Linked DNA regions of Paractinoplanes abujensis. Each later gene encodes a partner of the first gene's protein in a complex. Links are inferred from orthologs where the notes say so. Each region holds a gene or a part of one and is shown on either strand. Other genes may lie near its edges. The genes, in order: BKA14_RS21725 and rplJ.

The links.
Region 2: BKA14_RS21725 (region 1) and rplJ share a complex: the UniProt entries of both Escherichia coli proteins name them as parts of the ribosomal stalk of the 50S ribosomal subunit. The link is inferred for Paractinoplanes abujensis from one-to-one orthologs.

Annotation. Positions count from the first base shown.
Region 1 is NZ_JACHMF010000001.1:4,816,658-4,828,235, reverse strand. Bases 8,026-10,727 are described here. They hold BKA14_RS21725 (uL11 family ribosomal protein), read left to right. Parts: upstream 8,026-9,014; coding sequence 9,015-9,440; downstream 9,441-10,727. Other genes in these bases: BKA14_RS21715 (GntR family transcriptional regulator), read left to right, coding at 10,252-10,727; BKA14_RS21720 (ATP-dependent Clp protease proteolytic subunit), read right to left, coding at 9,486-10,091; BKA14_RS21730 (transglycosylase SLT domain-containing protein), read left to right, coding at 8,081-8,869. In the rest of the region: excinuclease ABC subunit UvrB, read left to right, coding at 1-1,960; BKA14_RS21755 (GNAT family N-acetyltransferase), read left to right, coding at 1,997-2,893; BKA14_RS21750 (VOC family protein), read left to right, coding at 2,941-3,669; BKA14_RS21745 (antibiotic biosynthesis monooxygenase family protein), read right to left, coding at 4,034-4,336; BKA14_RS21740 (TerC family protein), read left to right, coding at 4,996-5,997; translational GTPase TypA, read right to left, coding at 6,052-7,917; more of BKA14_RS21715, read left to right, coding at 10,728-10,968; BKA14_RS21710 (NCS1 family nucleobase:cation symporter-1), read left to right, coding at 11,004-11,578. UniProt on the Escherichia coli protein: Forms part of the ribosomal stalk which helps the ribosome interact with GTP-bound translation factors.
Region 2 is NZ_JACHMF010000001.1:6,038,646-6,048,480, forward strand. The notes cover bases 1-2,798. They hold rplJ (50S ribosomal protein L10), read right to left. Parts: upstream 1,774-2,798; coding sequence 1,228-1,773; downstream 1-1,227. Other genes in these bases: rpoB (DNA-directed RNA polymerase subunit beta), read right to left, coding at 1-186; rplL (50S ribosomal protein L7/L12), read right to left, coding at 786-1,172; BKA14_RS27575 (hypothetical protein), read right to left, coding at 2,595-2,798. Also shown: more of BKA14_RS27575, read right to left, coding at 2,799-3,275; BKA14_RS27580 (ATP-binding cassette domain-containing protein), read right to left, coding at 3,272-4,171; rplA (50S ribosomal protein L1), read right to left, coding at 4,234-4,944; transcription termination/antitermination protein NusG, read right to left, coding at 5,008-5,808; preprotein translocase subunit SecE, read right to left, coding at 5,848-6,210; BKA14_RS27605 (MaoC family dehydratase), read right to left, coding at 6,498-6,893; BKA14_RS27610 (MaoC family dehydratase N-terminal domain-containing protein), read right to left, coding at 6,890-7,336; rpmG (50S ribosomal protein L33), read right to left, coding at 7,414-7,581; BKA14_RS27630 (putative bifunctional diguanylate cyclase/phosphodiesterase), read right to left, coding at 7,972-9,835. UniProt on the Escherichia coli protein: Forms part of the ribosomal stalk, playing a central role in the interaction of the ribosome with GTP-bound translation factors. Protein L10 is also a translational repressor protein.

The DNA.
Region 1 (11,578 bases):
CGCGACGACCGCGTGGCTGATCGAGAAGCTGCAGCGGCCCGCGCTCGTGCTCGCGCCCAACAAGACGCTGTGCGCTCAGCTCGCCAAAGAGTTCCGCGAGCTGCTGCCCAACAACGCCGTCGAATACTTCGTCAGCTACTACGACTACTACCAGCCCGAGGCTTACATCGCCCAGACCGACACCTACATCGAGAAGGACTCGTCGGTCAACGAAGAGGTCGAGCGCCTGCGCCACTCGGCCACGATGTCGCTGCTGACCCGGCGCGACACGATCGTGGTGGCCACGGTGAGCGCGATCTACGGCCTGGGCACCCCGCAGGAATACCTGGATCGTTCCGTCGCGGTCAAGGTGGGCGACGAGATCGACCGTGACCAGGTGCTGCGCCGTCTGGTCGACATTCAGTACTCGCGCAACGACATGGCCTTCCAGCGGGGCACGTTCCGGGTCCGCGGCGACACGCTCGAGATCATCCCGGCCTACGAGGAGCTCGCGGTCCGCATCGAGCTGTTCGGCGACGAGATCGAGAAGCTGTATTACCTGCACCCGCTGACCGGCGAGATCGTCCGCGAGGTCGACCAGCTGGTCATCTTCCCGGCCTCGCACTACGTGGCCGGCCCCGAGCGGATGGAGCGGGCGATCCGCCAGATCGAGGCCGAGCTCGAGGAGCGGCTGGCCGAGTTCGAGCGGCAGGGCAAGCTGCTCGAGGCGCAGCGCCTGCGCATGCGCACGCAGTACGACGTCGAGATGATGCGGCAGGTCGGCTTCTGCAACGGCATCGAGAACTATTCGATGCACATGGACGGCCGCTCACCCGGCGAGCCGTCGTTCACCCTGCTCGACTACTTCCCCGACGACTACATCACGGTCATCGACGAGTCCCACGTGACGATCCCGCAGATCGGCGGCATGTACGAGGGTGACGCGTCCCGCAAGCGCATCCTCATCGAGCACGGCTTCCGGCTGCCCAGCGCGGCCGACAACCGTCCGCTGCGGTTCGACGAGTTCCTCGAGCGGGTCGGCCAGATGGTGTTCCTGTCGGCCACACCCGGCCCGTGGGAGATGCAGCAGGCCCAGGGCGAGTTCGTCGAGCAGGTGATCCGCCCGACCGGCCTGATCGACCCGCAGGTGGTCGTGAAGCCGACCAAGGGCCAGATCGACGACCTCATGCACGAGATCAAGCTGCGCACCGAACGCGACGAGCGGGTGCTGGTCACGACGCTGACCAAGAAGATGGCCGAGGACCTCACGGACTATCTGCTCGAGAACGGCATCCGCGTGCGCTACCTGCACTCCGAGGTGGACACGCTGCGCCGCGTCGAGCTGCTCAAGGAGTTGCGCAAGGGCGACTACGACGTGCTCGTCGGCATCAACCTGCTGCGCGAAGGTCTCGACCTGCCCGAGGTGTCGCTGGTTGCGATCCTCGACGCCGACAAGGAGGGCTTCCTGCGCTCCGGCCGGTCGCTGATCCAGACCATCGGCCGCGCCGCCCGAAACGTCTCGGGCGAGGTCCACATGTATGCCGACAAGATGACCCCGTCGATGCGCGACGCGATCGAGGAGACCAACCGGCGCCGCGACAAGCAGATCGCGCACAACAAGGCCAACGGCATCACCCCGCAGGCGCTGCGCAAGCGGATCCACGACATCCTCGACGACATCTACCGCGAGGCGGAGGACACCGACGCGGCAGTCAACCCGATGGTCGGCGGCGGCGGCCGGCAGATCTCGCGCGGCAAGGCGCCGGTGCCCGAGACCAGGTCGAAGGGCCGCGCCGCGGCCGGGGCCACGGCCGCCAAGGGCATGGCCCGCACGGAGCTGGCGCAGCTCATCCAGGATCTCAACGAGCAGATGCTGGGGGCGGCGCGCGAGCTGCAGTTCGAGCTGGCGGCCCGGATCCGGGACGAGATGAGTGAGCTCAAGAAGGAGCTGCGGGGCATGGACGCTGCGGGGGTGAAATAGTTCGAGCCGTCCGGCCGCCCTGGCTAATGTGGCCGGATGACTGCGACCGGCGACACCACGTGGATCGAGCTGACCGGCCTGCCCGCGGAGCTGCTCGCCCTGGCCGAGCGGTGCTACGCGGCCGACGGCGGGATGCCGCTGGCGACCGACCCGGCTTTCCTCGGGCGGCGCTGGGCCCAGGGCTTCGGGCTGGCCGCCGAGGACGGTTCGCTGCTCGCCGCCGGGGCGGTCCGGTCCGGGCCGTTCTTCACCGGTCTTGTCGACCCTGACGCACGAGGGCGCGGGCTTGGCGCCGAGGTGCTCGATCGCGGGCTGGCGCTCGCGGCCTCGGCGGGCTCCGTGGGCCCGGCGGCCTCGACCGGTGATCGGGTCGTGACCGTGGAGTCGGAGACGATGACCGACGACGCGGCGGAGCTGTTCGAGTCGCGGGGCCTGCGGCAGACCTTCGCCGAGGACGTCATGCGCATCGACGACCTCGACCTGCCCCCGGCCGAGTGGCCCAGCGGGGCGACCGTCACGGCCTGGGACGGGCCCGCGATCGCCCGGCGCTTCCACACGACGTATGACGCGTCGTTCCGCGACCGGCCCGGCTTCCCCGGCGACCCGGCCGAGGAGTGGATCGCCGAGAACGAGGAGGACGAGGACTTCCTGCCCGGCTGCTCCCTGCTGGTGACGCTGCCCGGCCTGGGCGACGCCGGGTTCGTGGTGGCCGCCCGGGGCTGGATCGTGCAGGCCGGCGTGGTGCCGTTCGCCAGGCGCCGGGGTCTCGGGGCGGCCCTGATCACCGAGGCGCTGACCCGCATGCGCTCCGCCGGTGAGGCCGACCACGCCTGGCTGACCGTCAACATCAACAACCCGGGGGCGGCGGCGCTCTACCGCCGGCTGGGTTTCGTGGAGCGAGGGCTGCGGGCCCGGTACCAGCGACCCGTCTGATCGGCTGTTCCCGGCATCAGACGCGCCCGGCCGGGTACGCGACGGGCATGATTCGCTGGGTGGACGCCTTCCTCGACCGGCCCTCCGAAAAGCTCGACGACGCCGTCACGTTCTGGGCGACGATCACCGGGTCCACTCCCGCGCCGCAGAAGCATCCCGGGTTCGTACGGCTGCGGACAGCGGCCGGCGACGACTGGCTCGAACTCCAAGGCGTCCGCGAAGGTCCCGGCGGTCACCACCCCGACATCTGGGTCGACGACCGCGCCGGTTTCAACGGCCGGGCCCTGACGGCGGGCGGGACCGTCCTGGCCGACCACGGCGACTGGCAGACGCTCCGTTCCCCGGCCGGCCTGCGCTTCTGCACGGCGACGTGGCGTGACCAGCATGTGCGGCCGCGACCGTACGGCGGGCCGGGTGGCGTGACGCTGCGCCCCCACCAGCTCTGCTTCGACCTGGCGCCGGCCGAGTACGACCGCGAGGTGCACTTCTGGCGGACACTGACCGGCTGGGAACTGGACGAAGGTGAGCAGGCCGACGAGTTCGTACGCCTGCAGCCACAGCCCCCGGTCCCGATCCGCTTCCTGTTCCAGCGGCTCGACTCGGACCGGCCGGCCTCGATCCACCTGGACGTCTCGTGCTCCGACATCCCGGCCGCCCGCACCTGGCACGAGTCCCTGGGCGCCACGTTAGTGGGGGAGTGGCCGCACTGGTCCACGTTCCGCGACCCCGCAGGCGGCGTGTACTGCTTGACCAGCGGCGACCCCGCCACCGACTGAGCCGGGCCGCGCCTCCGACTGAGCTGCCTCACCCGGACTGAGCGGGTGCCCGCCGCCCGCCGCCTGAGCCGGCGCCCGCCGCCCACCGCCCACCGTCCGAGCGGGCACCGCCACCGACGTAGCCGGCGCCCACCGCCCGAGTTCGCGCCCACCGTCCGAGCGGGCACCGCCACCGGCGCCCACCGCCCGAGTTTGCGCCCACCGTCCGAGCGGGCACCGCCACCGACGTAGCCGGCACCCGCCGCCCGAGCGGGCACCGGCACCGACGGAGCCGGCCCGCTGGAGCACTTCCGCTCAAGCCGGCCCTGCTCAGCCCGGCCTGCTCAGCCTGGCCCTGCTCGCTCTGAGGCTCAGGGGCGTCGCTTCAGCTTTCGTCGGCGGGAACGTCGACGTAGTGCTCAACCAGCGGCGGGTTGGCGAAGTAGGGCCCGATCAGGTCGCGCCACTGCTGGAAGCGTTCGGTGGCGCGGAAGTTCTTCTCATGGGCTTCGACGTCGTCCCACTCGACGAGCAGCACGAACCGGGACGCCGACTCGATGCCACGGGTCATGCGCACTGAGCGGCACCCCGGCGTGCCGGCCAGGATCGGATGGCCCGTCCGGTAGGCCGCGGCGAAGGCGTCCTCGGAGCCGGGAGTGATGTCGATCAGCGCAACCTCAAGAACCATGCTGGCAGCCTCCCACAGACCCAAACAAACTAGCCTCCTAGGACGCACTAGAGCTTGTGAGTTGGGGCTGGCGGGCGATCACAAGACTTCGAGGGGTACGGGGCAGAGCTGGGCGCGGCTGAGACCGACCAGGGCCGAGTTGGCGGGAAAGGACTACCAGGCCGCCGGCAGGTGAGTTCCTACGGGTGAGAGCGACCACAGGGCCCGAGCAGGCGGGAGAGGACGACCACCAGGCCGTGAGCAGGAACGAAGCGGAGTTGCCCGCGGGTGAGGGCGGCCACAACGCCTGACTTGGGCCTGTTCCGGGTGGCGAAGGAACAGGAGTGAAGGTCTCGGGAGCGGATACCTGGAAGGCCGCCGGGGTAACGTGAAGATGAGCGTTTGGGGAGGGTTGGGCCGAGAGACTCGACACGCTTTCCCGGGGTGCTCTGCCGTTGGGTCGTTCGATGCGACACAATGGCTGCCGTAGGAGGGGAGTATTCCCTCGTGCCGGTCTCGTCAACACGGAGCGCCCACCCCCTGAGGGCGTGCCCGGGGCCGGCGGTCGCCACTCGTGCATGACGGCGGCGGAAGAGACCTCCGACAGTCGCACGTCGCTGTTCCCGCCGATTACCCCCGGTGCGGGCGCAGCGCCGAACCGTGTCTGCCGGAGGTTGTAGTTGAACATTTCCGCCTGGGTGTGGATCGTCACCCTGGTTGCCGTCGTCGTGGTGCTGGCGATCGACCTTCTGATCATCGGCCGGCGACCGCACGAGCCTTCGATGAAAGAGTCGGGCGGCTGGGTGGCCTTCTACATCGCCCTCGCGTTGGCGTTCGGCGGTGGCCTCTGGTTCTTCGCCGGGGCGGGACCGGCCGCGGAGTTCTACACCGGCTGGCTCACCGAGTATTCGCTGAGCGTCGACAACCTCTTCATCTTCATGATCATCATGGCCCGGTTCGCCGTGCCGCGGCAGTTCCAGCAGAAGGTGCTGCTCATCGGCATCGTGCTGGCTCTGATCATGCGTGGCCTGTTCATCGCCGCCGGCGCCGCGCTGATCTCGCAGTTCTCGTGGGTGTTCTACATCTTCGGCGCGTTCCTCGTCTACACGGCGATCACCCTGCTCAAGGAGGGTGAGAACGACGAGGAGGACTTCAAGGAGAACATCTTGATCCGGTGGGCCAAGCGCGCCCTGCCGGTGTCGTCGTCGTTCGACAGCGGCCGGATGACGGTGGTCACCGAGACCGGCAAGCGCCTGTTCACACCGATGCTGATCGTGATGATCGCGATCGGCACGACGGACCTGCTGTTCGCGCTCGACTCAATCCCTGCGATCTTCGGCATCACCAAGGAGCCGTATCTGGTCTTCACGGCCAACGTGTTCGCGTTGATGGGTCTGCGGCAGCTGTTCTTCCTGCTGGGCGGCCTGCTCGAACGCCTGGTCTACCTCAATTACGGCCTGGCCGCGGTGCTCGCCTTCATCGGCGTCAAGCTGTTCCTCGAGGCCTTGCACACCAACAACCTCGACTTCATCAACGGCGGCGACGGCGTCCACTGGGCCCCCGAGATCCCGATCTGGCTGTCGCTCCTGGTTATCATCGGCACCCTCGGCATCGCCACGGTGGCCAGTCTGATCAAGTCGTCCCGCGACCGGCGGAAAGAGCTGGCCGGCACCCCCTCCTGACACGCACACGAAAAACGGGCGCCGGTGAGAACCGGCGCCCGTTTTCGTGTGTCTTTACTGCTGGTGCTTGCGGCGGGCGGCCTGGCGGCCTCGGGTCTGCTGGTCGAGGATGACCTTGCGAATGCGGACGGCGGCCGGGGTGACCTCGACGCACTCGTCCTCGCGGCAGAACTCGAGGGCCTGTTCCAGGGAGAGCTTGCGCGGCGGGATCACCTTCTCGGTGTTGTCGGCGCTGGCCGCGCGCATGTTGGTGAGCTTCTTCTCCTTGGTGATGTTGACGTCCATGTCGTCCTCACGGGAGTTCTCACCGACGATCATGCCCTCGTAGACCTCGGTGGTCGGCTCGACGAACAGCTGACCACGCTCCTGGATGTTGATCATCGCGAACGGGGTGACGGCGCCCGCGCGGTCGGCCACGAGCGAGCCGTTGTTGCGGGTGCGCAGCTCACCGAACCACGGCTCGTAGTCCTCGAACAGGTGGTGCATGATGCCGGTGCCGCGGGTCTCGGTCAGGAACTCCGTCCGGAAGCCGATCAGGCCGCGCGCCGGGACCAGCCACTCCATGCGCAGCCAGCCGGTGCCGTGGTTGATCAGCTCTTCCATCCGGCCCTTGCGGGTGGACAGCAGCGTGGTGATGGCGCCCATGTATTCATCGGGGGCGTCGATCGTGAGCCGCTCGACCGGCTCGTGGAGCTTGCCGTCGATGGTCTTGGTGACTACCTGCGGCTTGCCCACGGTAAGCTCGTAGTTCTCGCGGCGCATCTGCTCGACCAGGATGGCCAGCGCGAGCTCGCCACGACCCTGGACCTCCCAGGCGTCCGGCCGCTCGGTCGGGAGGACCCGCAGCGAGACGTTACCGATGAGCTCGCGGTCGAGGCGGTCCTTGACCATGCGGGCCGTGACCTTGGCCCCCTTGACCTTGCCGACCAGCGGCGACGTGTTGGTGCCGAGGACCATCGAGATGGCCGGCTCGTCCACGGTGATCAGGGGAAGCGGCTTGGGGTTCTCCGCGTCGGCCAGCGTCTCGCCGATCATGATCTCGGCGATGCCGGCCACGGCCATGATGTCGCCCGGACCGGCGCTCTCGGCCGGCTTGCGGTCGAGGCCCTCGGTGATCAGCAGCTCGGAGATGCGGACGTTGCTGATCGTGCCGTCGGTCTTGCACCAGGCGACGGTCTGACCCTTGCGGATCGTGCCCTCGTGCACCCGGCACAGCGCGAGCCGGCCGAGGAAGTTCGAGGCGTCGAGGTTGACGACGTGCGCCTGGAGCGGGGCGCCCTCGGTGTAGGTGGGCGCGGGAATGGTCTCCAGGATCGTGCTGAACAGCACCTCGAGGTCGGCCGAGTCTTCCGGGACGGTGCCGTCCTTGGGCTGGGTCAGCGAGGCGATGCCGTCGCGGGCGCAGGCGTAGACGATCGGGAACTCGATCTGGTGCTCGTCGGCGTCGAGGTCGAGGAAGAGCTCGTACGTCTCGTCGACGACCTCCTTGATGCGGGCGTCGGGCCGGTCGACCTTGTTGATGATCAGGATGATCGGGAGCTTGGCCGCCAGCGCCTTGCGCAGCACGAAGCGGGTCTGCGGCAGCGGGCCCTCGGAGGCGTCGACGAGCAGGGCGACGCCGTCGACCATGGTGAGGCCGCGCTCGACCTCACCGCCGAAGTCGGCGTGGCCCGGGGTGTCGATGATGTTGATGGTGACGGGGTCACCTTCGGCGGGCTGGTAGCTGATCGCCGTGTTCTTGGCGAGAATGGTGATGCCCTTTTCCCGCTCCAGGTCCATGGAGTCCATGACGCGGTCGGCCATCTCGCCGCGCGCGTGGGACTGGCTGCCCTGACGCAACATGGCGTCGACCAGGGTGGTTTTGCCATGGTCGACGTGAGCGATGATGGCGACGTTGCGTAGGTCGGTGCGGGTCTGCATACCACCATTGTCCCCGGTCCAGGTTGCGATCGGAGGCTCGGGGTTCGATCGACGTTTCAGTCCTGCTTTAAGGGTGCAGCGGCCGGGTGTGGCCGAGGGCTAGCGTGCCCCTCGACAGTGCGAACGGGGGAGGGCGATCGGGTTGATGGCACGAAGATTGCAGGTGGCAGCGGCACTGGCCACGCTGGCCGTGGTAGCCGGGTGCGGCCTGGTCGGCGGCGGGGACGACGACGTGGCGGCTCCGCCCGCGGCCACGGAATCGGCTTCGCCGGTCGCCGAGGAGCCCGAGTTCGAGCCGATCACGGAGTCGCCGACGCCGGAACCGGTGGTGACCACCACAGCGCCCAAGCCCAGGAAAACGACAAAAACGCCGAAAGCCACCGAGCCTACCCAGCCCGCGTTCTGGAGCGAGCTGCCGGCCTGCGCGCACTACGACAAGACGAAGCCGGTGGCCAAGAAGACGGTCAAGAAGGCGCTCAAGTCGGCCTCGGCGCGCGTCTACTGGCGTACGGAAGCTCCGACCTTGAAGTTGAATTATCCGCTCGTCAAGGCGATCGCCTGGCAGGAGAGCGGCTGGCAGACCAACATCCACAACTGCGACGGCGGCACGGGTGTCATGCAGGTCATGCCGGACACCGTCGACTTCGTCAACAACCGGTTCGGCCTTCAGTACGACGCGAAGAACTACAAGGACAACGCGTATGCCGGGGCCAACTACATCGCTTGGTTCACCCGGTGGGCGGGGCAGAACTACTTCAAGGAGAACTACAACCTGAGCACCAGCAAGTGCAAGTCGCACACCTCGTGGTGCCTGCTGAACGTGGTCATCTCGGGTTACAACGCGGGTCAGGGGGCGATCGAGGCGGCCGCCGAGACCAAGACCCTGCCCAACCCGGAGTACGTGGCGGCGGTGCGCTCGCTGATGAGCCGGTGCGAGTGCGACCAGTTCTGAGGCCCGAGATACACTAGTGGGCAGTACCCGAGACCCGTTTTGACCCGCTTATCGCGGCGAGTGTAAGGTCTCGGGGTTGTCGTGTGTTAGTAGCTGGCGAGCTGCGTCATCAAAGCTTGCAGCTCACCCTAAGGAGCCCTACGCAATGCCGCCCAAGAAGAAGACTCATGAGGTAACCCTCGCGCTTGAGGCGGGTAACGCCGCGATGGTCGACCTCGGCAAGATGCTTGGTCCGACCGGGGCCAACATGCGTGCCGTCAAGGTCGAGTACGACGAGGCGACGGCGAAGAACCGCGGCGAGATCATCCCGGTCATCGTCTCGGTCTACGAGGACCGCAGCCACACGCTGGCCTACAAGACGCCGCCGACCAGCTTCCTGATCCGCAAGGCTCTGGGCATCCAGTCGGGCGCGTCCAACCCGCTGACCCAGACCGTGGGCACGCTCAGCGCGACCCAGGTCAAGGAGATCGCCGAGCGCAAGCTTCCCGACCTCAACGCGAACGACATCGACGCCGCGATCCAGATCGTCTCCGGCACCGCCCGTTCCATGGGCGTGAAGGTCAACGTCTGATCCCGTCTGTGAAAACGGGCCCCGGGTGATCCCGGGGCCCGTTTTTCATGCCTTGCCGAGGATCTCGTCGATCAGCCCGTACTCCAGGGCCTCCTGCGCGGTCAGGCTGCGGCCGGCGGACATGTCGTCCTCGACGCGGCTGCGGGACTGACCGGTCACCTCGACCAGTCGCAGCGTGATCTCTTCGAGCTCGCGCAGGTGCTGCCCGGCGGCCCGGGCCACCTCGTCGGCGGTGCCGGTGACGCCGGCCGAGCGGGGCTCGTTGAGCTTGAACCGGGCGTGCCGGTACGCCGCGCGGCGCTCGGCCGCGGCCAGCAGGGCCACGACGGCCCCGCCCGCCTGCGACGTGACGACGGCCTGCACGGGCGCGGCCATGGAGTCGATCACGTCGATGACCGAGAGCGCGGCCCCGAGCTCGCCTCCGGCGCTGGCCACGTGCAGCTGCACCGGGGCCGGGCCGTGCGCGTCGAGCGTCATCAGGGCCGCGGCGATGCCCGAGGCGGCCTCCGAGGTGAGCTGGCCGCGGACCATCACGATCCGCTGGTCGAAAAGCTTCTCCTCGAGCCAGCCCGGCAGGCCCGGCGACGAGGACTCCGGCGACTGTGGCGGCTGACCCCACCGCATCGGATCGTGGCGCATCTCCACCGACATACCTCCCAGGCGAGTGTCCTTCAGCCTAATCAGACCCTCCGGCCCCGACTTCCCCTTCCGCTGAGGGCAGAGAGGTGCTTGCGTAGAGGGAGTGACGCGGGCCACAGCGGAGGAGGCGCAGGTGACCGGCTTTGTAACGGACCCCGTCTAGATTCCCGTCATGCCCGGACCCCGGCGCCGATCGGTGCTGATCTCGCGCTTGACCGACCGGCCGCTCGGGAGCCCGCAGGACGAGCTGCGCAGCATCATCCTGGACGGGCAGGTGCCGCCGGGCTCGGCCATCCCCGTGGACGCGGTGGCGGCCGCGTTCGGAGTGAGCCGGATCCCCGTACGGGAAGCTCTGATGACGTTGATCGGGGAGGGGCTCGTCGATCATCGGCCCAACGGTGGGTATCGGGTGGCCATGATGACCGCGCGCGAGTTCGCGGAGATCTACCTGGTGCGCGAGGCGCTGGAGACGGCCGGGTTGCGCGCGGCTGTGGAACGGGCCTGCGCGGACGACGACGCTCAGGCCCGTTCGGCGCTGCGGGCCTTGGACGCGGCGATCACCGCGTACGACGGGCGCCTTTATCACCGGGAAAGCCGGCGCTTCCACCTGGCCCTGATCCGCCCGTGCCGGATGCGCCGCCTGCTGCACATGCTCGACCTGGCGTGGAATCAGACCGAGCCGTTGCAGCCGATGTCGCATCTGGACAGCACGGAGCGGGAGCAGTTGCACGCCGATCACGCGGGCATGCTGGCCGCCTTCCAGAGGCGTGACGCCGACGCCCTGGCCGCCGTCTTCGCCGCCCACCACCACCGGCTGCAGACCGCGATCGGTGCCCTCCCGGTGGACACCGGCCTGTTCGAAGCCGAGGAAGATATACATTTCCGCTAATCCCTGTGAAACGGCCGGTACCTAGCGTCACCACTATGGCCGACATCACAACCAGCAAACACCAGGACATGGTCGAAGCCGCCGGCATGCCGGTGGGCAGCGGCGTCATCAAACCCACGTACGACCCCCGCCTGACCAATGAGGACCTGGCGCCTCTGCGGAAACAGCATTGGGGTTCGTACAACATCTTCGCGTTCTGGATGTCCGATGTGCACAGCGTCGGCGGCTACGTGACCGCGGGCAGCCTGTTCGCGCTGGGCCTGTCGAGCTGGCAGGTGCTCGTCTCGCTGGTCGTCGGCATCACGATCGTCTACTTCTTCTGCAACCTGGTGGCCAAGCCCAGCCAGGTCACCGGCGTGCCCTACCCGGTGATCAACCGGGCCGCGTTCGGGGTGCTGGGGGCGAACGTGCCCGCGATCATCCGGGGCGCGATCGCGGTCGCCTGGTACGGCATCCAGACCTACCTGGCCTCGGCCGCGCTCGACGTCGTGGTCCTCAAGTTCTGGCCCGGCCTGGCCCCGTACGCCGACGTCGACCAGTACGGCTTCCTCGGCCTGCCGCTGCTCGGGTGGTGCACGTACGCGCTGCTCTGGGTTCTGCAGGCGGCCGT
Region 2 (9,835 bases), 1.2 Mb from region 1 along the record:
GGCATGCGGGTCGTCCGTCGACCGGGCCTGCCAAGCCTCGTTCCCGACCAGCCAGTCGAAGGACTCCGTCTGGAGGGCGAGGAGGTTGGGGACCTCAAGTTGCTCGGTGATCCTGCCGAAAGAGACACGGCGGGGTGCGTAAGCGCTCGACGTACGGCTGGTCTTCGCAGGGCGGGAAGCTGCCAAGATGCGTCCTTCCGAGGACCGGTGCTGCTGATGCGGCTGCAGCTGCGGTATGCAACTGTCTGCGTGCACTCCAACGAGCCCCCAGGAATTCATCCGAATGGATGTCCCGAAAGGGCTCAAGACAGAAGGCAGCGCAAACTAGCAGTGTAGCCGCTCGGCTAACCGCTGTCCAGCCCACACCTGAGGGGGCCTGCGGAACGCATCCCCGCGGCCTCTGACCTGCGCCTCAGGGGCCAGGGCCAAGAGCGGGGCCGCTCGGAACGCGGCAACTCTCCCTCTAGTGCCTCTCCGCGGGAACCGGTGAGACCGGATTACCCTCGGCTCGGCTGTCGCAAGCGCGGAAACTTGCTGTCATCAGCGTGCCTGTCAGGGGACACACAGTCAAGGGCTCTGGCGCGGGTCGAACCCCCGCCGTCGCCCACCCGGCGCGCTCTAGCGACCATACTCCACGGCTTGCCCGATTGAACCCGCTTTGTACGTCGGCCGTCCGACAGCTCGGCTTTCCCAAGTCATACCTGGTCAAGGGGTTATGAACACGAATGGCGAGGACCCGCACACGGGTCCTCGCCATTCGCAAGAGAATGCAGTGGAGCGTTAGATCACTTGAGGGTGACCTTGGCGCCCTCGCCCTCGAGCTTGGCCTTGGCGGCCTCGGCCTTCTCCTTGTTGACACCCTCGAGGATCGCCTTGGGGGCGGACTCGACGGCGTCCTTGGCCTCCTTGAGGCCCAGGCCGGTCAGCTCACGCACGACCTTGATGACCTGGATCTTCTTGCCACCGTCACCCTCGAGGACAACGTCGAACGAGTCCTTCTCGGCCTCGGCCTCGGGGGCAGCGCCGCCGCCACCGGGGGCAGCCGCGACGGCAACCGGGGCGGCCGCCTTGACGTCGAAGACGTCCTCGAACTGCTTCACGAACTCCGACAGCTCGATCAGCGTCATCTCCTTGAACGCGTCGAGCAGCTCGTCGGTGCTGAGCTTCGCCATGTCTGGCAACCTTTCCTAGCTTTTGAGTAAAAAAGTCGTGCTGGTGCGCGGTGGCTCAGGCCTCCGCGGGACCGTCCTTCTCGCGCTTCTCCTGAAGAGCGGCCGCGAGGCGTGCCACCTGCGCAAGCGGGGCCTGGAACGTGCCCACAGCCTTGGCCAGGTTGCCCTTCATGGCGCCGGCCAGCTTGGCCAGCAGAACCTCACGCGACTCGAGGTCAGCGATCTTGTTGACGTCATCCGCCGAGATCGCCTTGCCCTCGAAAACACCGCCCTTGATGACCAGGACGGGGTTGGCCTTGGCGAAAGCCCGAAGGCCCTTGGCCGCCTCGACCGGGTCGCCGCTGATGAAAGCGAGCGCGGTAGGACCGGCAAACAGAGTGTCGAGGCCCTCGATGCCCGCGTCGCTCGCAGCGCGCTTCGCCAGGGTGTTCTTCGACACCGCGTACTTGGTGTCGCCGCCCAGCGAACGGCGCAGCTCGGTGAGCTGCTTGACCGTGAGACCGCGGTACTCGGTCAGCACGGTGGCCGACGAGTTACGGAAGTCCTCCGTCAGCTCCGCAACGGCAGTGGCCTTGTCGGCCCGGACCGGCTTGTCCGCCATGTCCCTCCTCTCTCAATGCTCGAACCACTGGCCGGCATCGAAGGAGGGGCGAAATGAGAAACGCCCCGGCGCAGGGCGCACGGGGCGGAACAGACTCGGATCGACCCGAGCCCAGTCACGAACCGTTCTCCCCTGCGCGGGCCGCCCGCATCTGCGGGACCTTCGACCACGGCCGGAAAACGGCCACGGCGACCAGCGGTCTGTGGGTGGAACTTCGACAAGGAACTGTACGCGACCCGTCCGTCAACGCCAAATCACCTGCCGGGGCGGTTGTCTACACGCGTTTACCTCTCCTACCCATAGACCCCACCCACCCGGGGTGGCCACCCACTTTCAGCCTACGCGGCCCCGGCGGCGGGACTGGAGTTATCCACAGTTACGGGTTATCCACAGGGCCCAGGGCAGATCTTGGCGCGAGGAGGCAGGATCGCCGGCGACAGGAACGGGACCGGCCTCGCGGAAGCCGGGAACGGCCGTCGGAGCTCGGAGCGGCCTGGCCGCCGGAGCCGGGAGCAGCCAACCGAGCCGGGAGCGGCCTGGCCGCCGGAGCTGGAAGCGGCCAACCCAGCCGGGACCGGCCTGCCCGCCGGAGCTGGAAGCGGCCAACCCAGCCGGGACCGGCCTGCCCGCCGGAGCTGCGAGCAGCCAACCGAGCCGGGACCGGCCTCGACGCGGAAGCTGGGAGCGGCCGACCGAGCCGGGACCGGCCTGGCCGCCGGAGCTGGAAACGGCCAACCGAGCCGGGGGCGGCCTCGCCGCCGGAGCCGGGAGCGGCCTCACCGCCGGAGCTGGGAGCAGCCGTCCGAGCCGGGGCGGCCTTGTCAGGAACGGGAGCGACGGAGGTAGGCGTAGATGGTCAGGGCGGCGGTGCACCAGACAGTGGCCCACAGGGTGAGCAGGGCCAGCGTTGCCGCGGACGGGGTGGTGTCGGGGGTGAGGGCGCGTGCCGTGGCCATGACAGGCGGGACCAACCACGGCAGGAAGGAGCCCTGCAAGCCCAGCACGACCACGAGGACGGCCGCGGTGACGAGCACGGCCACGCCGTTGCGGACGCCGCGCGTGACGGCCCGGCTGGCCAGGGCGCCGATCGCGACGGCGGGTGGCACGGCCAGCAGGTGGGCCAGTATGCCGAGCAGGGTGCCGGAGAGCACGGGCTTCTCGGTGTCGATGCCGTGGAACAGCCAGGGTGCGCCCATTGCGAGGGCGCAGACGATCAGCGACAGCGCGGCGGCGGCCAGCAGACCGGCTGCGGCTTCGGCGCGGGCGCCCACTGCCACGCGGGCCAGGCGGCGCTGCCCGTCGGGCTCGGTGTCGAGCAGCAGCTTCGACTGCCAGGCGAGCACGGGGAAAAGCGCGGCGGCGGAATACCCGTAGGCCACCGCCGCGGGCGACGCTCCCCCGCCGTAGATGACGCCCAGCACGACCAGCACGGCGATGGCGGGTGGGAGGATCCGGCCGCCGCGGAGGAGGGCGGCCAGACGCATCCGGATCAGGGCGTTCATCGGGCGTCACCGGAGCTCACGTCGCGGACGCCCAGGACGGCGTGGCCTTGGGCCCGCAGCCGGACCACGGCCTCGTCGGCGGCGGCGCGCGGGACGGAGATCTCGATGACGACCTCGTCGCGGCCGGGAGAGGCCGGGGCCGGCGAACCAGACGGCGCGGGCAGAGCCGACGGAGCAGGCAGGGCCGACGGAGCAGGCACGGCCGACGGAGCCGCCGGGGAGGAAGGAGCAGGCAGGGCGGACGGAGCAGGCGGAGCCGGCGGGGCTGGGGCCGGCGGGGCTGGAGCAGGCGGGGCTGGGGCCGGTTCGACGGTGGCGTCGGTGACCGACCAGTGGGTCGCGCCGGGGAGGGCGGCTATCTCGCCACGGTGGTCGCTGACCAGCACCATGGCGCCGGTGGCGGTGACCTCGGCGACGATCTCGGGGATCAGGGTGCGGGCCGCGGCGTCCAGGCCCTCCCACGGCTCGTCGAGAATGAGCAGGCCGGGCCGGGCGATAAGGGCCTGGGCCAGGCCGACTTTCTGGGCGGTGCCCTTGGAAAGGTCGCTCAGGCGGGTGCCGGTGTGGCCGGTCAGCAGCAGGCGCTCGATCCACTCGTCGGCCCGGGCGGGGGCGTGGCCGCGCAGCGTGGCCATTCGGTGCAGGTAGTCGCCCGCGGTGAACGGCTGGTCGGCCGGGAAGCGCTCGGGCACCCAGCCCACGATCGGCGGGCGGTCGCGCACGGCGCCGCGTCGGGGGCGGAGGACGCCCGCGGCCAGCTGGAGCAGCGTGGATTTGCCGGCGCCGTTGCGGCCCAGCACGACCACCGTCTGGCCCGGCTCGACGACGGCGTCGACCGCGCGGAGCGTCCAGTCGGCTCGGCGGCCGTAGCGGAACCACACCCCGTCGAAACGCACGGGCGAACTTTGCCACAGAAAAGCCCCCGGGGATGTCCCCGGGGGCTTCGCTGAAGCAGTGATCAGGCCTCGGCGTTGGTCAGGCCCTTGACCACGTTGGGGTCGACCGGCACGCCGGGGCCCATGGTGGTGGTGACGGTGACCTTCTTGAGGTACTTGCCCTTGGCCGCGGACGGCTTGGCCCGCAGCACCTCGTCGAGCACGGCGGCGTAGTTGTCGGTCAGCTGCTCCGGCGTGAACGACGCCTTGCCGATGATCAGGTGCAGGTTCGAGTGCTTGTCGACCCGGAACGTGATCTTGCCGCCCTTGATCTCGTTGACGGCCTTGGTCACGTCCATGGTGACGGTGCCGGTCTTCGGGTTGGGCATGAGACCACGCGGGCCGAGGATGCGGGCGATCCGACCGATCTTGGCCATCTGGTCGGGGGTGGCGATCGCGGCGTCGAAGTCGAGCCAGCCACCCTGGATGCGGGCGACGAGCTCGTCGGTGCCGACCTCGTCGGCGCCGGCCGCGACGGCCTCCTCGGCCTTCGCGCCCTGGGCGAAGACGATCACGCGGGCGGTCTTGCCGGTGCCGTGGGGCAGGTTGACCGTGCCGCGGACCATCTGGTCGGCCTTACGCGGGTCGACGCCGAGACGCATGGCGACCTCGACGGTGGCGTCGAACTTGGTCGGGCTGGTCTCCTTGGCGATCTTGATCGCCTCGGCCGGCTCGTACAGCTTGTTCGGGTCGATCTGCTCGGCGCCCTTGCGGTAGCCCTTGCTGCGCTGCATTTCACTTACTCCTGTGTGGTAGATGGCGGGCCTCGTCGCGAGGCCCTCCCACTGACGTGCTTGTCAGATCTTGGCGACCTGGTTGAAGTTCAGTTCCACCGGCGTCTCACGGCCGAAGATGGAGACCAGAACCTTCAACTTCTGCTGGTCGGCATTGATTTCGCTGATCGAGGCGGGCAGCGAGGCGAACGCGCCGTCGGTGACCGTGACCGAGTCGCCGACCTCGAAGTCGAGCACCTTGACCTCGGGCTTGACCTTCTTCTCCTCCTGCTCGACCGCGGGCGCCAGCCACTTCAGCACCTCGTCGAGCGAGAGCGGGGCGGGGCGGTCGACGCGGTCGGTCGCACCCACGAAGCCGGTCACTCCGGGCGTGTTGCGAACACAGGAGTACGACTCGGGGGACAGATCCATCCGAACGAGGATGTAGCCCGGGAAAACCTTGTTGTTGACCTGGAGGCGCTTGCCGTTCTTGACCTCGACCTCTTCGCGGGTCGGCACCTCGACCTGGAAGATGAAGTCCTCCATGTCGAGGCTGGTGATGCGGGTCTCGAGGTTGGTCTTGACCTTGTTCTCGTAGCCCGCGTAGGAGTGCACGACGTACCAGTCGCCGGGCGCATAGCGCAGCTTCTGCCGCAGCTCCTGCACCGGGTCGAAGTCTTCGTCGTCCTCGGCTGCGGAGGAGCCCCCGGCTGCGGAGGAGTCCTCGACCGCGGAGGAATCCTCGACCGCCGGGGCCGCGGGCTCCTGCGGCTCGGTCGCCTCGTCCTGCGGCTCAGCGGCCTCGACCGACTCGTCGTTGTCCGCCGTGGCCACCGACGACTGCTCGTCGACGGACTGCGCGGTCTCGTCGTCGTACTCAGGCACGCTCGCTCACTTCCAGCTATGTCTTCTCAAACTGCGGGGTCAGCCGCCGAACGCCCAGAGGATGGCCTTGCCCAGGCCGAGGTCCAGCAGGCCGACGATGGTGGTCATGACCGCCACGAAGACGATCACGATCGTCGTGTAGGTCAGCAGTTCCTTGCGCGTGGGCCAGATGACCTTACGCAGTTCGCTGACGACCTCACGGAAGAATCCGCCGATGCGCCCGAAGAAGCCGGACCGGCGGACCTCCTTCTTCGGCTTCGCCGAGCGCTCGGCGACGGCGGTGCCGCCCCGGCCTACCGGCTCGTCGCCGTCGGTCGCGTCCTTGTCGTCCTCGACGGCGTCGTCGAACACCTCGTCGTCGGCAGGGTCGCCGGCGTCACCGGGTCGGTTCCTGTCGGCCATGGCGCCCTACTTCCGTCATCGGTGGTGGGGGTCCCCTGTCGGCGCTCGTCACGGGCGCGGAGGTCGTGCGGACCGCGCACCGGGCGGGCACGTCTAGGAGGGTTGCGCAGGGGTGACAGGACTTGAACCTGCAGCCTGCGGTTTTGGAGACCGCTGCTCTGCCAATTGAGCTACACCCCTGTGCGAGGCAACTGAAACCCCGTCCCAGGCAGGCTGGTCCGGGGGTCATTGCCCCACGGCGCACCAGTGTACGGGTTCACACCGGGTTCGCCCAACCCGGGCTCGCCCTACCTCTTACGGATGGTCGCCTGGGCCATGGAAAGCACCTTCTCGCCCTGGCAGGTGGCGGTCAGGGCGAGCTTGGTGTGGCCCTCGTCGGTGGTCCCTTTCACCGTGGCGGTGACGACCACCTCGGTACCCTCGTCGGTGTCGGGCACCGGCACCGGGCGGGAGAAACGCACGTTGTACTCGACGACCGCGTCGGGCGCGCCGGCCCAGGCGGTGACGGCCCGGCCGACCAGGGCCATGGTGAACATGCCGTGCGCGATGACGCCGGGCAGGCCGACGCTCCGGGCGATCCGGTCGTTCCAGTGGATCGTGTTGAAGTCACCGGAGGCGCCCGCGTAGCGCACCAGGTCGGCCCGGGTGATCCGGAAGGTCTGCGGTTCCAGCGTGTCGCTCACTCGGCGCCCCTCTGCACAAGCTTGGACCAGACGGTGACCACCGGCTCGCCGGCGACCGTGGTGACCTCGGTGCGGGTCGTCAGGAAGTCGTGCCCGCCCCGGGAGGTGATGTCGTCGACCGAGTTGACGCAGACCAGCTCGTCGCCGGCCACGACCGGGCGCTGGTACGAGAACTTCTGGTCGCCGTGCACGACCCGGCTGTAGTCGAGGCCGAGCGCCGGGTCCTCGATGATCTGCCGGCTGGCGGCCATGGTGATCACGACGGGGAACGTGGGCGGGGCCACGACGTCGGGATAGCCGATGGCTCGGGCCGCCTCGGGGTCGTGGTAGGCGGCGTCGGCGGCGCCGATCGCGCGGGCGAACTCGCGGATCTTCTCGCGACCGACCTGGTAGGGCTCGGTGGCCGGCCACGTGCGGCCGACGAAGGACTGATCCAGGGGCATGGCTAAGAAACTACTTGCCTTCGAACGACTCTGCGCCGCCCGGTCGGAACCGGACGGCGCAGGTGAAGTGCGAAAGATCAGCGGGTCTCGCGGTGCAGGGTGTGCTTGCCGTCGCGCGGGCAGAACTTCTTCAGCTCGACCCGGTCCGGGTCGTTACGCCGGTTCTTCCGGGTGATGTAGTTCCGCTCCTTGCACTCCGTACAAGCCAAAGTGATCTTCGGACGGACGTCGGTCGCCTTGGCCACGACGGATTGCCTTCCTGCTAACGGGGTTTAACGACGCTCCAGATTACTTCATCGGAGCGCCGACATGCAAAGTGGGACCCCGGGTGGGATCCCTATTGCAAAGTAGCGGTGGCCGGACTTGAACCGGCGACACAGCGATTATGAGCCGCTTGCTCTGCCATCTGAGCTACACCGCCAGAGCCAGGCTCAAGTCCATCGCCTGAGGCGGGAACGAACCCGGTAGAGCCCCCTTACGGAATCGAACCGTAGACCTTCTCCTTACCATGGAGACGCTCTGCCGACTGAGCTAAGGGGGCTTGCGCGCGATCGCTCGCTTGGTGCGCAGGGAGAAGCTTACACGGCCCCGGGCAGGGGGTGAAATCGACTCCCCCAAACCCGTGTCGCCGCAGGTCAGATCACGGCTCGAAGCCTTCTGACCTCACCCGCGTCGGTGGTCGCGGGCTCGGTCTGCGCGCTGAACCAGGCCTCGAGCCGCTCGTACGGCAGAGGGCGGCTGAACAGGTAACCCTGGCCGATCTCGCAGCCCATCTCCTCCAGCAGATCGAGGGTGAGTTCGCTCTCGACGCCCTCGGCCACCACCGTGAGGCCGAACTCCCGGGCCAGGCTGATCACCGCGCGGACGATCGCCAGGTCGCCGGTGTCGGTCGCCATGCCCTGCACGAAGCTGTCATCGATCTTGACCTCCTGCACCGGCCACTGCCGCAGATAGGACAGTGACGACGCGCCGGTGCCGAAGTCGTCGACGCTGAGCTTGACCCCGAGATCGCGCAGGCGATAGAGGGTGGGCAGCACGCGCTCGATGTCGTTGAGCATGCCCGGCTCAGAGATCTCGAAGGTGACCTGGGCCGCGGCCACGCCGTACTGCTCGAGCAGCGTGGCGACCTGGTCGGGGAAGCGCGAGTCGAGCAGCGTACGGACCGACAAGTTGACCGCGATCGAGAGCGGACGGTCCTGATCGGCCCATTCCCGGCAGCGCCGCAGGCCCTCGGTGAGCACCACCTCGGTCAGCCGGGACAACTGACCGGTGTGCTCGGCCACGGCCACGAAGTCTTCCGGGGCCACCTCACCCTGCGCCGGGTGCTGCCAGCGGGCCAGGCACTCGACGCCGACGAGATGCCGGTCGGTCAGCGTGACCTTGGGCTGGAAGTAGACGTCGAGGGCGCCGTTGTCGAGAGCCGTACGCAGGTCGGCCGCGATGCCCAGGCGGCGCACGGCGCGGGACTCGAGCGCGGGGTGGAAGAGCTGCACCCCGTACGGGAGGACCTTGGCCGCGTTGCCCGCGAGCTCGGCCCGCTGCAGGAGCATCTCGGGATCGCCACCGTGGTCGGGGTAGACCGCCACGCCGACCGCGGTGTCGACGTCGAGGGTGAGCGTGCCGACCGTCATCGGGCCGCGCAGCTGCTCGCGCATCTCGGTGGCCAGCTGGACGGTGGCGTCGGTGCTCTCGGCGCGCAACGTCACCACGAACTCGTCGCCGCCGATCCGCCCGACCAGCGCGCCCGGCCCGGCGATGGACCGCAGCCGACCAGCCACCTCGGCCAGCAGCTTGTCGCCGGCGGCGTGGCCCATCGATTCGTTGACGTCGCGCTGCCCGTCCACGTCGAAGAGCAGGACCGCGACTACTTCGTCCTCGGCGCGCACCTTGACCGACTCGGCCAGCGCGTCGGTGACCCGGCGGCGGTTGGGCATGGCGGTCAGCCGGTCGTGGTAGGCGTCGTAGAGCAGCCGGTCGACCAGGCGTCCGTTCTCGACCGCGGCGGCGGCGTGGGTGGCGATCGTCTCGAGCACTTGGATGTCGGCCGGGCGGAACGACCGCGCGTCGCCGAGCCGGTTCACCACCTCGAGCGTGCCGATCGTCGTCTGCCCCGACCGCAGCGGGACGATCAGAACGTCCTTGATCTTCGAGTCGCGCAGCGGCTTGCGCAGGTCCTGGGTCTCGACGAAGCTCGGGCCGACGGCGAGCGCGCCGCCCCCGGCCACCGCCCGCTCCCGCACCGAGGCCGGCGTCGGGGAGATGTCGAGCAGGCCTTTGTTCTCCACCCGCGCGGTGAGCAGGACCTCGGGATGCCGGTCCTGCGGGGCGAGCCAGAGGGTGGCGTATTCCGAGCGCATCAGCGCCTGGACCCGGCCGAGCAGCACGTCGGGCAGGCCCGCGCCGTCGCTCGCCTCGCGGACGGCCTTGGTCAGCTCGTAGACCTCGGCCAGCGTGCGGTGCTGGCGGAAGAACTCGGCGAACGAGCGCAGGATCAGGATG